Regions from separate parts of the Streptomyces sp. NPDC055749 genome, predicted to be linked through region 3. Evidence: riboswitches for the same ligand, from Rfam matches in the RefSeq annotation. Region 3 holds a riboswitch; each other region holds the start of a gene.
What was found. A riboswitch is a leader RNA that binds a small molecule or an ion and turns the genes downstream of it on or off. The one in region 3 is predicted to bind cyclic di-AMP.
Positions count from the first base shown of each region.

Region 1: linked by a shared signal. The riboswitch ahead of ACWGO0_RS08055 (transglycosylase SLT domain-containing protein) and the one ahead of ACWGO0_RS02920 (M23 family metallopeptidase) in region 3 are both predicted to bind cyclic di-AMP.
Region 2: linked by a shared signal. The riboswitch ahead of ACWGO0_RS11400 (NlpC/P60 family protein) and the one ahead of ACWGO0_RS02920 (M23 family metallopeptidase) in region 3 are both predicted to bind cyclic di-AMP.

Region 1 covers NZ_JBSHFH010000008.1:24,359-28,370, reverse strand. The annotation lists gene ACWGO0_RS08065 (APC family permease) at 1-758, shown strand, start outside; gene ACWGO0_RS08060 (carbon-nitrogen hydrolase family protein) at 765-1,625, shown strand; cyclic di-AMP (ydaO/yuaA leader) riboswitch at 1,984-2,139, shown strand; gene ACWGO0_RS08055 (transglycosylase SLT domain-containing protein) at 2,142-2,945, shown strand; gene ACWGO0_RS08050 (GNAT family N-acetyltransferase) at 3,052-3,552, shown strand; gene ACWGO0_RS08045 (PepSY domain-containing protein) at 3,636-4,012, opposite strand, start outside.
Region 2 covers NZ_JBSHFH010000011.1:152,465-156,476, forward strand. The annotation lists gene pcrA (DNA helicase PcrA) at 1-1,503, opposite strand, end outside; cyclic di-AMP (ydaO/yuaA leader) riboswitch at 1,763-1,928, shown strand; gene ACWGO0_RS11400 (NlpC/P60 family protein) at 1,927-3,129, shown strand; gene ACWGO0_RS11405 (hypothetical protein) at 3,263-4,012, shown strand, end outside.
Region 3 covers NZ_JBSHFH010000002.1:238,928-242,939, reverse strand. The annotation lists gene ACWGO0_RS02925 (aldo/keto reductase) at 1-722, opposite strand, end outside; gene ACWGO0_RS02920 (M23 family metallopeptidase) at 875-1,918, opposite strand; cyclic di-AMP (ydaO/yuaA leader) riboswitch at 1,930-2,083, opposite strand; gene ACWGO0_RS02915 (PP2C family protein-serine/threonine phosphatase) at 2,367-3,521, opposite strand; tRNA gene ACWGO0_RS02910 (tRNA-Met) at 3,732-3,805, opposite strand; gene ACWGO0_RS02905 (sulfite oxidase) at 3,881-4,012, opposite strand, start outside.

The DNA of each region.
Region 1 (4,012 bases), on a different contig from region 3:
GCAGGGCCGCCGTGACGTCCACTCTGATCCTGGTCGTCACCTACCTGTTCACCGCCTTCGCCGCGGTCTCCTTCGCCGGCACGGGAAGTTCGGGGCTCGGGCTCGGCAACGAGGAGACCGCCGCCGACGTCCTCACCGGCCTCGCACCCGCCGTACTCGGCGACTCCCTGGCCAAGCTCGTGCAGCTCGCCATCGCAGTCTCGGCCGTCGGCGCCCTGCTGACCTGCACGGTCTCCACGCCGCGCGCCACCCTGTCGATGAGCGCGCACGGCGCCCTGCCGGCGGCCTTCGGCCGCATACACCCGCGCTTCCGGACGCCCGCCTTCGGCACGGTGTTCTTCGGTGCGGCGGCGGCCGTCGCGCTGACCCTCCTCACCGTGGTCTCCGCCGACTTCCTCGGCGACGCCGTCCTCTCGGTGGGTCTGCTGATCGCCTTCTACTACGGCGTCACCGGATTCGCCTGCGCCTGGTACTTCCGCGGGCATCTGCGCCGCTCGCCCCGTGACCTGCTGGTCAAGGGCGTGATGCCGGTCGCGGGCGGCCTGATGATGCTGGCGGCGTTCCTGCGCAGCGCCTACGACATGCTCGACCCCGCCTACGGCTACACGTCCCTGGGCGGCGTCGGCGGCGTCTTCCTGCTCGGCGTCGGCTCCATCGCCCTCGGAGTCGTGGTCATGCTCCTCATCCGCTCCCGCCACGCCCGCTTCTTCCGCCACGGCCGTACGTCCGTCGCCACCCCGCTCGTCACGGAGAACTGAACCCTCATGCGCACACTCGCCGTCGCCGCCGTCCAGACCACTCCCGTACCGCACGATCTGCGCGCCACCTGGGACCGCTTCGCGGACCGGGTACGCGCGGTGCGGGACACGTTCCCCCATGTGCAGCTCGTCGTCGTGCCCGAGCTGATGCTCGCCGCCGAAGCGCCGCTGCTCCAGGCCCGCGCCGACTGGATGCGGGAGGCCGCCGTGGCGATCCCGGGCCCGCTCACCGACCGCGTCTGCGCCCTGGCCCGCGAGACCGGCCTGTGGCTGATACCCGGCAGCCTCTACGAGCGGGCCGACGACGGGAACACGTACAACACCGCCATCGCGGTCTCCCCGGCGGGCGAGATCGTGGCCCGCTACCGCAAGATCTTCCCCTGGCAGCCCTACGAACAGACCAGCCCCGGAAGCGAGTTCGTCGTCTTCGACCTGCCCGGAATCGGCCGCGCCGGTCTCGCCGTCTGCTACGACGGCTCGTTCCCCGAGACCGCCAGACAGCTCGCCTGGCTCGGCGCCGAGGTGATCCTCCAGCCCACGCTCACCACGACGCGGGACCGGGACATGGAGCTGGTCTGCGCGCGTGCCAACGCCTGGACCAACCAGCTCTACGTCGTCAATCTCAACGCGGCCGACCCGGCAGGCGTCGGCGCCAGCGCGATCGTCGACCCCGAGGGGACCGTGCGCCAGCAGGCGGGCCCTGGCGAGGAGGTCCTGGTCGACGTCCTCGACCTCGACACCGTCACGCGGGTCCGTACGTACGGTTCCGCCGGCCTCAACCGTCCGTGGGAGCAGCTGGCCCGCTACGGCGAGCGGATCCCCCTGCCGATGTACGGGGGAACGTTCCGGCCGACCCCGCACCACTGAGCCGCACACAAAGAGCAAAAAGATTGATATGGGCTAATTCGGACTTATCGAATTAATTAATACCCAGAGCCCGTAACGCACTTTTCACCCGAACCGCGAACATCCCCTCGGAGCAAATCGCCCTTTTCGGACCCAGTGGCCAGCGTCACGTCCGGGACGCCCGAAGCTCCGACGCCTCACCCGCATCCCTTCTGCGAGAAGAGAGTTGGCTTCGCGGTTCGGGTGAATTCATCGGCTTTCCCGCTCATCGATCTTGTAAATGAATTGTGATCCGGAATTCGGGACTTGTCCCCTTCGGTGTTTCTCGCCTACGGTCACCGTCAATCCGGATGGAACGCCGAATCCTGCCGCCGTCCGGAAACCGGACCTACTCACGCCCGGCAGGAGCGGGGGACCCAGGTAAGTTGCCGATCCGTTATCAGGAACGGCTTGGGGTTAAGTCGCATGCACATGCGGCCAGGCATCTCCAGCCTGAACCCGACAGCTCACCTCGCAGGCGACGGAGAGGAATTCGCCATGCCCTCGATGGGTAAGCACCGTCGTTCCAAGTCCAGCCCGCTGACCCGCGGCCTCGTCGCCGTCACCGCAGGCGGAGCCGTCCTCGCCCTGCCCGTGATGGGCGCGACCACCGCCTCCGCGGCGCCCGCACAATCGGTCGCCGCCGAAAAGGCAGTGGCACCGGCAGCCGTCCCTGCCAAGGCAATTACCGCTCAGAAGGCCGGGATCGTCAGCTATTCCGTCGTCAAGGGTGATTCCCTGCACAAGATCGCCGATGCGCATTCCCTGAGCGGCGGCTGGAAGAAGCTCTACAAGGACAACCGCAAGGCCATCGGCGACAATCCGTCCCTGATTCGCCCGGGTCTGAAGCTGACCGTGGGCGCCGAGGCCACGGCCAGGGCTTCCGGTGCGTCCGCCGACCGCGCCGACCGTTCCGAGCGGACGAGCACGCTCGCCGCGAAGACCGCCGCCCCCGCCCCGAAGGCCGCGAAGGCGACGTACACGAACGACCTCGACGGCTGGATCAAGGAATCGCTCGCCGTCATGGCGGAGCACGGCATCCCCGGCAGCTACGAGGGCATCCACCGCAACATCATGCGCGAGTCCTCGGGCAACCCGCAGATCGTCAACAACTGGGACTCGAACGCCGCCAAGGGCACCCCGTCCAAGGGTCTCCTCCAGGTCATCGACCCGACGTTCCAGGCGTACCACGTGCCCGGCACGTCGACGGACAGCTTCGACCCGGTCGCCAACATCACCGCCGCGTGCAACTACGCCGCCGACAGGTACGGCTCCATCGACAACGTCTTCGGCGCCTACTGATCCGCTGACATAGGCCACGGTTCACAACTGCCGGGTGCCGAGGGTCCGACTGGCCCTTGGTACCCGGCAGTTCCGCGTCCGCACGCCTCGTGGAAGACTCGCACCCATGCCCGAACTCCAGCTCCTGCGCCACGACCACGCCACGGCCCTGCTCGCCTTCGAGCAGGAGAACCGTGCCTACTTCGCGGCTTCGGTTCCGGACCGCGGCGACGAGTACTTCGCACATTTCGACGCACGGCACAGCAGCCTCCTGGCCGAACAGGCCGAGGGGCTGTGCTACTTCCATGTGCTGGTCGGCGATGCGGACGAGGTGCTGGGCCGGGTGAACCTGGTGGACGTGGCGGACGGTTCCGCCGACCTCGGCTACCGGATCGCCGAGAAGGCCGCCGGTCAGGGTCTGGCCACGAGCGCCGTCCGCCGGATCTGCGTCCTCGCCGCCACGCAGTACGGTCTCACCGCCCTGCGGGCCGCGACCACGCTGGACAACGCCGGCTCCCAGGCCGTGCTGGCCCGTACGGGATTCGTCCGAACCGGCGAGACCGTACTCGGCGGCCTCCCGGGGCTCTCCTACGAACGCCCGCTGGGCGCGGACGCGCTGCTCCCCTGACAGCGGTCACGGGGCCGCTCCTGAGGCGGTGACGAACCGGGCCCGGCCCGCCACCGCTGCGTGGGGGCTACGCCGCCGGGGCGTCAGTCCCGGTCCGTCTCCTCGCGGAGGATCTTGCCGCTGGCCGCGTCCACTTCGAATTCGGTCTTGTTCCAGTCCTCGCCGACCACGTCGACCGCCCAGACCAGGGCATCGCTGTCGTTGGTGTCGAGGCCGATCGAGGTGACCGTTCCCTTCTGCTTGTCCGTGGCAACCTTGGCGGCCTGCTGCGGTGTCTGCTTCGCCTTGGCGATCCAGTCGGCCAGTTCACGCTTCTCGTCCGCGTCCTGATCGGTGTCCGCCGCCGTCTCGATCACCTCGCCGGAGACCGCGTCGATACGGACGGTGTGCGCGGTTCCGTCCTCTTCGACGACCTCCGCCACCCACCGCGGACCGGCGCCGGTGCCGCTCGGGGATGCGC
Region 2 (4,012 bases), on a different contig from region 3:
CTCGCGCATCGACAGGGCGTCGATCATCGCCTCGGCACGGTCGCCGATGCCGCGCTTCGGCACGTTCAGAATGCGGCGCAGGGGGACGGTGTCCTCGGGGTTGGCGAGGACCCGGAGGTAGGCCAGGACGTCGCGGACCTCCTTGCGCTCGTAGAAGCGCACCCCGCCGACGACCTTGTAGGGCAGGCCGACGCGGATGAAGATCTCTTCGAAGACACGGGACTGCGCGTTCGTACGGTAGAAGACGGCGACGTCGCCCGCCTTGGCGTCGCCCGCGTCCGTGAGCCGGTCGATCTCGTCGGCGATGAACTGCGCCTCGTCGTGCTCGGTGTCCGCCACGTACCCCGTGATCCGGGCGCCGGTGCCGGCGTTCGTCCAGAGGTTCTTGGGGCGGCGGCTCTCGTTGCGCTCGATGACCGCGTTGGCCGCGGACAGGATCGTCTGCGTGGAGCGGTAGTTCTGCTCCAGCATGATCGTGGTCGCGTCCGGATAGTCCTCCTCGAACTGGAGGATGTTGCGGATGGTCGCACCCCGGAAGGCGTAGATCGACTGGTCCGCGTCACCGACGACGCACAGCTCGGCGGGGGCGTCGGCCTCGCCGGACGGGCCCACCAGCTCCCGTACGAGCGTGTACTGCGCGTGGTTGGTGTCCTGGTACTCGTCGACCAGGACGTGCCGGAAGCGGCGGCGGTAGTGCTCGGCGACGTCGGGGAACGCCTGGAGCAGGTGCACCGTCGTCATGATGATGTCGTCGAAGTCCAGGGCGTTGGCCTCGCGCAGCCGCGCCTGGTACATCGCGTACGCCTGGGCGAGGGTCTTCTCGAAACCGTCGGCGGCCTGTCCGGCGAACGTCTCTTCGTCGATCAGCTCGTTCTTCAGGTTCGAGACCTTGGCCGTGAACGACTTCGGCGGGTAGCGCTTCGGGTCGAGGTCCAGATCGCGGCAGACCAGCGCCATCAGCCGCTTGGAGTCCGCGGCGTCGTAGATCGAGAACGACGAGGTGAAGCCGAGGCGCTTGGACTCGCGGCGCAGGATGCGCACGCACGCGCTGTGGAAGGTCATGACCCACATGGCGTTGGCGCGCGGTCCGACGAGCTGCTCGACGCGCTCCTTCATCTCGCCCGCGGCCTTGTTGGTGAAGGTGATCGCGAGGATCTGGCCCGGGTGCACCCCGCGCTCGGCCAGCAGATGGGCGATCCGGTGGGTGAGCACCCGGGTCTTGCCCGATCCGGCGCCGGCGACGATGAGCAGCGGCGAACCGGCGTGCACGACGGCGGCACGCTGCTCGGTGTTCAGCCCGTCGAGCAGCGCGGCGGCGTCGATGACCGGACGAGGGGCGCCGTCGCGGTAATACCCCTCGCGGGGCGGCGGGGGCGCGTCGAAGACGCCCTCGAAGAGACCCTCCGGCACCGCTTCGGGTGCGTGGTCCTCGGGGGGCGGCGGGGGGCCTTCCTCCGAGTTCTGGAGGCCGGTCAGGAAGCTGTCGTCAAAGAGGCTGCTCATCGCTTGACGAGTCTAGGCGGCCCCACTGACACCCCGGGGCCGCATTCCGCAGGACGGCCCGCGGACATGCGCGTACGGAGACGGGTCAGCCACTCCGGGTGAGGGAACCGGAGGTCTCGCCGGGGCCGCGCGTATCGATTTCACCAAGGTCACGAAAATGTATCGGGCATATCGAACATCAACCTTCACAGGGACACCACGGGTTGGCTAGCGTGCTCCGACGGGTGGCCCGTACCCCCTTGAGGCGAACCACGCCGAGCGGGCACCCACGCCGAATCCGGGCTGCCCTCGCGGGCGTTCGGAACCGGGGACCCACAAGCAGCACCGGGGTGAATCGGTCCGCGACCCCCACTTGGACCGTAGGGCAGCCTTCCGTTCCGCCCGAACCCGACAGCTAACCCGGTAGGCGGTCCACGGAAGGAGATGCCGGCCTTGGCGTCGCATCGCAAACCGCGCACCCGTATGCGCACCACCTCACCCGGCGTCGGGCTCACGACGGCGGCACTGGCCTCTGTGACTCTGCTCTCCACGCAGACCGCGACGGCCGCGCCCGCGGCGCCCCGGCCCAGCATCGAGGACGTACAGCAGAAGGTCGACGACCTCTACCGCCAGGCGGGCACCGCGACCCAGCAGTACAACAAGGCGAAGTCCGCCTCCACCGAGCAGCGCTCCAAGGTCGACGGGCTCCTGGACGCCGCGGCGAAGCGGGCCGAGAAGCTGAACGAGACGCGCCGCGAACTGGGCCAGCTCGCGGCGGCGCAGTACCGGAGCGGCGCCGTCGCCCCGACGGCCACGTTCTTCCTCGCGGACGACCCGCAGTCGTACTTCGACCAGGACCAGCTGATGGCGCGGATGACCAGCCAGCAGCAGAAGACGGTCGCCGACTTCCGTACACAGCAGAACGAGGCGGCGAAGAAGCGCGCGGAGGCCACCAAGAGCCTGGAGACGCTCACCGAGGCGCAGACCACGCTGCGCAGCAGCAAACAGCAGGTGCAGGAGAAGCTGACCGAGGCGCGCACCCTGCTGTCGGAGCTGACCGCCGAGGAGAAGGCTCGGCTCGCCGAGCTGGAGCGCAAGAAGGAGGCGGAGGCCAAGCGCAAGGCCGAGGAGCTGGCCCGCCAGCAGGCCGCGGCCGCCGAGGCCGAGCGCAAGGCCCAGGAGGAGGCGGCGGCGAAGGAGGCCGCCGAGGACGCCGCGCAGGAGGCCGAACAGCCCGAGACCGGCACGGACACCGGGACCGGGACCGGCGGCGGTTCGGACGCGGACAGCGGTTACGCCGCCAAGGCGGACAAGGTCCTCGCCTTCGCGCGGGACCAGATCGGCAAGCCGTACGTCTGGGGGGCGACGGGCCCCTCCTCGTACGACTGCTCGGGTCTCACGCAGGCGGCCTGGAAGGCGGCGGGCGTCGATCTGCCGCGTACCACCTGGGATCAGGTCGAGGTCGGCACACGGGTGGCCACGGCGGATCTGCAGCCGGGCGACCTGGTCTTCTTCTACGACGACATCAGCCACGTCGGCATCTACAAGGGCGACGGCATGATGATCCACGCGCCCAAGCCGGGGGCGAACGTGCGCGAGGAGTCGATCTACTACATGCCGATCTACGGCAGCGTACGGCCGGCGTGACACGGCCCTCCATGGGCCGGGCCGCGTGACAGGCGCCCGGCCCATGGAGGCCCCACGCCCCTTCGAACCGCGCGCTCCCCTCCCGGACTCCCGTGCGATCATGCGAAAAACTTGAGGGTCAAGGGAGTTGGACGTGAACGCGGGTGGGGAGCGGGACGGTTCGTCCGTGCCTGACGAGGAGTGGGAGCGGTTCCTGCGGGAATCGGCGGACGTCCCGGCGGACGCGCCGAAGGAGCCCTCGGCGCGTGCCCGCGACGTGGCCCGGCGGATGCGCGAGGAGCCCGCGCCCCCGGAGCCCTGGCGGGGTTACACCCCGGCCCGGCCGAAGCGCAGGAAGGGCTGGTACCTGGTCGGACTGCTTGCCTCACTGGCCCTGCTGGTCGTGGCGGTGGATCCCGGGCAGGTGGCCGGATGGCTCGGCGGGGACGAAGGCCGGGGCGAAAGCCGGGGCGTAGGCAGGGACGCACCGTCAGCGGCCGGGGCGGCGGGTCCGGACGAGCGGCCCACGCTCGACGAGCCGTTCAGGGGGTCGCCCGCGGCGGGCTGGGCGAGCGGCACCGCCGGCATCACGCTCCCCACGGCGAAGGCGACCGGGTGGATGAGCGCGGCGCAGGTCGAGAAGGCCCTGGAGCGGACCCTGGACTTCCTTGCCGCGTCCAGCCTGGATCCGGAGGTGCTGGGCGGCGAGCGCCCCGACCGGGCGATCGCACTGATCAACCCCCATCAGCGGGATGTCCAGGACTACCTGAAGGCCGCGTTCCGCGCACCGGACGAGGAGAACGACCCGCTGCTGCTCTTCAGCAGGTTCAAGCCGTCCCACGCCCGCCTTGTCGGGGACTCGATCAGGACGCGGGGCCGGATGACCGCCCGGGAGGGCGAGCGC
Region 3 (4,012 bases):
TCCAGGTGCTGGCCCGCCTTCTCGGCCCGCGCGCTCTCGACCGTGACCCCAGCCCGGTACTTGCCGGTGAGGAAGCCCGAGGCGAGTGCGAAGTACGGGACGGCGGCGAGGCCCGCGGCGGCGGCCGTGTCCTGGAGCGCACCCTCGTAGGTGTCGCGTGAGACGAGGTTGTAGTGCGGCTGCAGCGCCACGTAACGGGCGAGACCCTCGCTCTCGGAGAAGTCCAGGGAGGCCCGCAGCCGCTCGGGGCTGATGTTGGAAGCGGCGATCTCGCGCACCTTGCCGTCCTTCACCAGCTGGTCGAGGGCGGTGATGATCTCCTCGACCGGGACGGTCTCGTCGTCGAAGTGCGTGTAGAAGAGGTCTATGTGATCGGTGCCGAGCCGGCGCAGTGATTCCTCCGCGGCGCCCTTGATGGTGGCGGCGGAGAGCCCCTTGTACGAGGGGTGGGCACCGATCTTGGTGGCGACGACGATCTCGGAACGGTTGCCGCGCGAGGCGAGCCACTTGCCGATGACGGTCTCCGACTCGCCGCCCTCGTTGCCCGGCGCCCAGGCCGAGTAGGAGTCGGCGGTGTCGATGAAGTTGCCGCCCGCCGCCGCGTAGGCGTCCAGTACGGCGAACGACGCTGTTTCGTCGGCCGTCCAGCCGAAGACATTGCCGCCGAGTGCGAGCGGGAAGACCTGAAGGCCGGAGGAGCCGAGCGTGCGCAGAGAAGTCATGAGTGGTGCAACCCCGTCCCCGAGGCACCCTATTCCGTTTCCCGGCGTGGAAAACGGCGAACCGGCAGCCCTGACGTCGGGGGGTGTGCGTCAGGGCTGCCGGGGTTCAGGTGCGCCCTGGAATCAGGACACGGTGTCTCAGCTGCCGGGTCTCAGACCGTGAGGCCCTTGCTGCGGAGCCAGCTCATCGGGTCGATGCCCGAGCCGCCCGGGGTGTGGACCTCCAGGTGGAGGTGGGCCCCGCTGGAGTTGCCGGTCGAGCCGACGCGGCCGATGACGTCGCCGGTGCTGACCTGCTGGCCCGCGGAGACGTTCATCGAGGACTGGTGGCTGTACGTGACCTCCGTACCGTCTTCGAGCTCGATGACGGTGTGGTAGCCGTACGACGTGTGCCAGCCGGCCGAGGTGACGGTCCCGCCCTTGACGGCCTTGATCGGTGTGCCCGCCCCCGCGGCGAAGTCGAGGCCGGTGTGCTGGCCGGAGGACCACATGCTGCCGTACTGACCGAAGGTCGAGGTGATCGTGTACGAGGAGACCGGAAGGGTGTAGCTGGCGGCCAGCTTGGCGAGCCGCTCGGCCTCCGCCTTGCGCGCGGCGGCCTCTTCGGCAGCCTTCTTCTCGGCGGCGGCCTTGGCCTCGGCCTCGTCCTGCTGGGCCTTGGCCTCGGCGGCGGCCTTCTCGGCTGCCGCCTTCTCCGCGGTGGCCTTGGCCTCGGCGTCGGCACTGGCCTGCTGCTGCTCGGCCTGCTGGAGGATGCGGGTGCGCAGCGCCTCTCCGGCGTCGGTCGTGCCCTGCTCGGCCTCGGCGGTGGTGATGCCGGCGGTGGTGAGCGGCGACGACGCGGCCACCGTGGCGGTGTCCTTCGCGCCGGAGTCGTCGGACATCAAGGAGCCGACGCCGGGAATGGACTTGGCGTCGGGCAGATTGTCCGCGATGGAATCGGGAAGAGATATGGAGACCGGCGGCTTGCCCTGAGCGGTGGCCATGCCACCGGCACCGACTGCCGCGATGACGCCGACCCCGAGGACGGTGGAGCTACGAGCGAGACCGCGCTGCTTGGCTACGCGATGCCTGCCGCGAACGGGCCGGATGGACTCCTCGGTGGGATTCCATTCCTCCCAGGTCCGGTCCTGGCCGCCGAGAGTATCGGTGGCGAAGGGTGACGGGGCCTCGGGGGCAGGCTTGTTGGACGCCACGTGGGCGCACTCCTTTCCTTCCTTCTCGCCTACCGGGTTAGCTGACGGGTTCGGAGCAGGAAGGTCTCCTACGGGCCGCTCTGCCTCTTGCGAGGCACAGGTGGCCCGATTCACCCCATGTAGGTGGTTCCCCGGTTTCCTTGCGGAATTCGGCGCTCGCGCACGGTGCCGCCTCTTGCGACGACTGGGACAACCGCGCTGCGTTATCGAACGTTAATAGACACACGGCCCCGATTCCAAGCTGTTCCGGGTGATCGTTCGTGACTTTGGCCTGGACTTACCGGGATACAACCGGGTGGAATCGGGCGAGTTGAACACCCCTCATCCGTCATTTCATTTCTGACGTTGCGTCAAATGTTATGCGGAGCGGCACCCTTCGGTTACGGACGGTTGTCCCGTACCGGAGCGGCCGTCGCGCGGCTCTGCCGACGGCTCGTCAGCCAATGGCTCATTCCGCACCCCCGGCGTTCCCCCGGCCCACGATCTTCACGGTGCGCCGCCGCTCGGGCTGCCCCTCCGCGGGCCGGCCGACCGCGAGCAGCGCCATGTCGTCCGTGGACCTTCCGCCCGTATGCAGGCGTACGTCGTCGGTGAGCGCGGAGAGCAGCTCCTCGGGACCGGGGAAGATCCGCCCGCGCAGCCGGGCCGCCGGGTCGTAGAAGACCCCGTCCGCGTCCCGCGCCTCGGAGAGGCCGTCGGTGAACATCAGCAGCGTCGTACCCGGGGGCAGCGCCCACTCGTCCGCCCGGTCCGGCCACACACCCAGATCCATCCCGAGCGGCAGCGCGGGCGAGGTCGACACCAGGACGTCCAGCCTGCCGTCCGCGTGCAGCAGGATCGGTTCGGGGTGCCCCCTGTTGACGATCCTCACGAGGCCGGCGCCTGACGGGATCTCACCCAGCGCGGCGGTGATGAACCCCTCCATGGCATCGAGGCCGCCGCGCCGCGTCCCCTCCCGCGCCAGCGCCCGCTCCAGGCGCTGCGCCACGCCCTCGAGCGAACGCTCCTGCTCGGCGGCCTCCCGGAACGCCCCGATGACCACCGCGACCGCCCCGACCGCGTCGAGCCCTTTGCCCCGTACGTCCCCGACCACGAGCCGCACCCCGAACGGGGTGTCCGCGACGGCGAACAGGTCACCGCCGACGTACTCGTCCGCCTGAGCCGCCTCGTAACGTGCCGCGACGTGCAGCCCGCCGATGCGGTCGGACGGCTTCGGCAGCACCGCGCGCATGGCGGTCTCCGCGATGACCCGCGCCGAGGCCAGCTGTTCGTTGCCCCGCCGGACGACACCGTTGATGAAGAGGGCGAGCAGCCCGGCGGTGATCACGGTGGCCAGTTCGATGACGGGCTCGACCTGATCGAGCGAGCGGCTGTACAGGTCCAGCAGCACCATGGCAACGGCCGAGGCGACACCGATCCGGAGGGTGCTGGCCCGCGAGAAGAACGGCGCGGCGATCAGGGGTGCCGCCACGAAGAGGGGTACGGGGGTGAAGGTGGGCGGGGTCGTGACGTCGAAGAGTGCCCCGCCCGCGATCATCAGCGCGGGCAGCACGCGGACGAACCGGCGGGCACGGACTCCTTCGGGAGTTCCGCGCCGCCACATGTCCCGCTTCCCCACCTGTGTTCTCCTGCCGGTCCGTCTACGGTTGCGGACGGTACCGCGCCCCACCCAGGCTGACCGGAGCCGCGCCGTGCGGCGACTCGTCATCGGCCAAAGGGAGGAGCCGTGCCGGAGCCGGCCTTCAGGGCCCGCCGGGCCCGGGAAACGACTCGGGCCCGGCACGCTGTGTGCGTGCCGGGCCCGGTCCTTCAGTAGCGGGGACAGGATTTGAACCTGCGACCTCTGGGTTATGAGCCCAGCGAGCTACCGAGCTGCTCCACCCCGCGTCGGTAAACACAACTCTACGGCATCCGGGACGGGCTCATGACCACCTGCCACCGAGGGCGGAGGACGGGCGGCCGTCAGCCCGTCTCCGGTGTGCAGAACACAGCGACCCGCTGGACGTGATTGCTGCCGAACCCGCCCCGGTTCCAGCGCTGGACCAGGGGCTGGGCGGCGCCGGAGGCATCGGTGGCACGGACGCCGAGCACGTG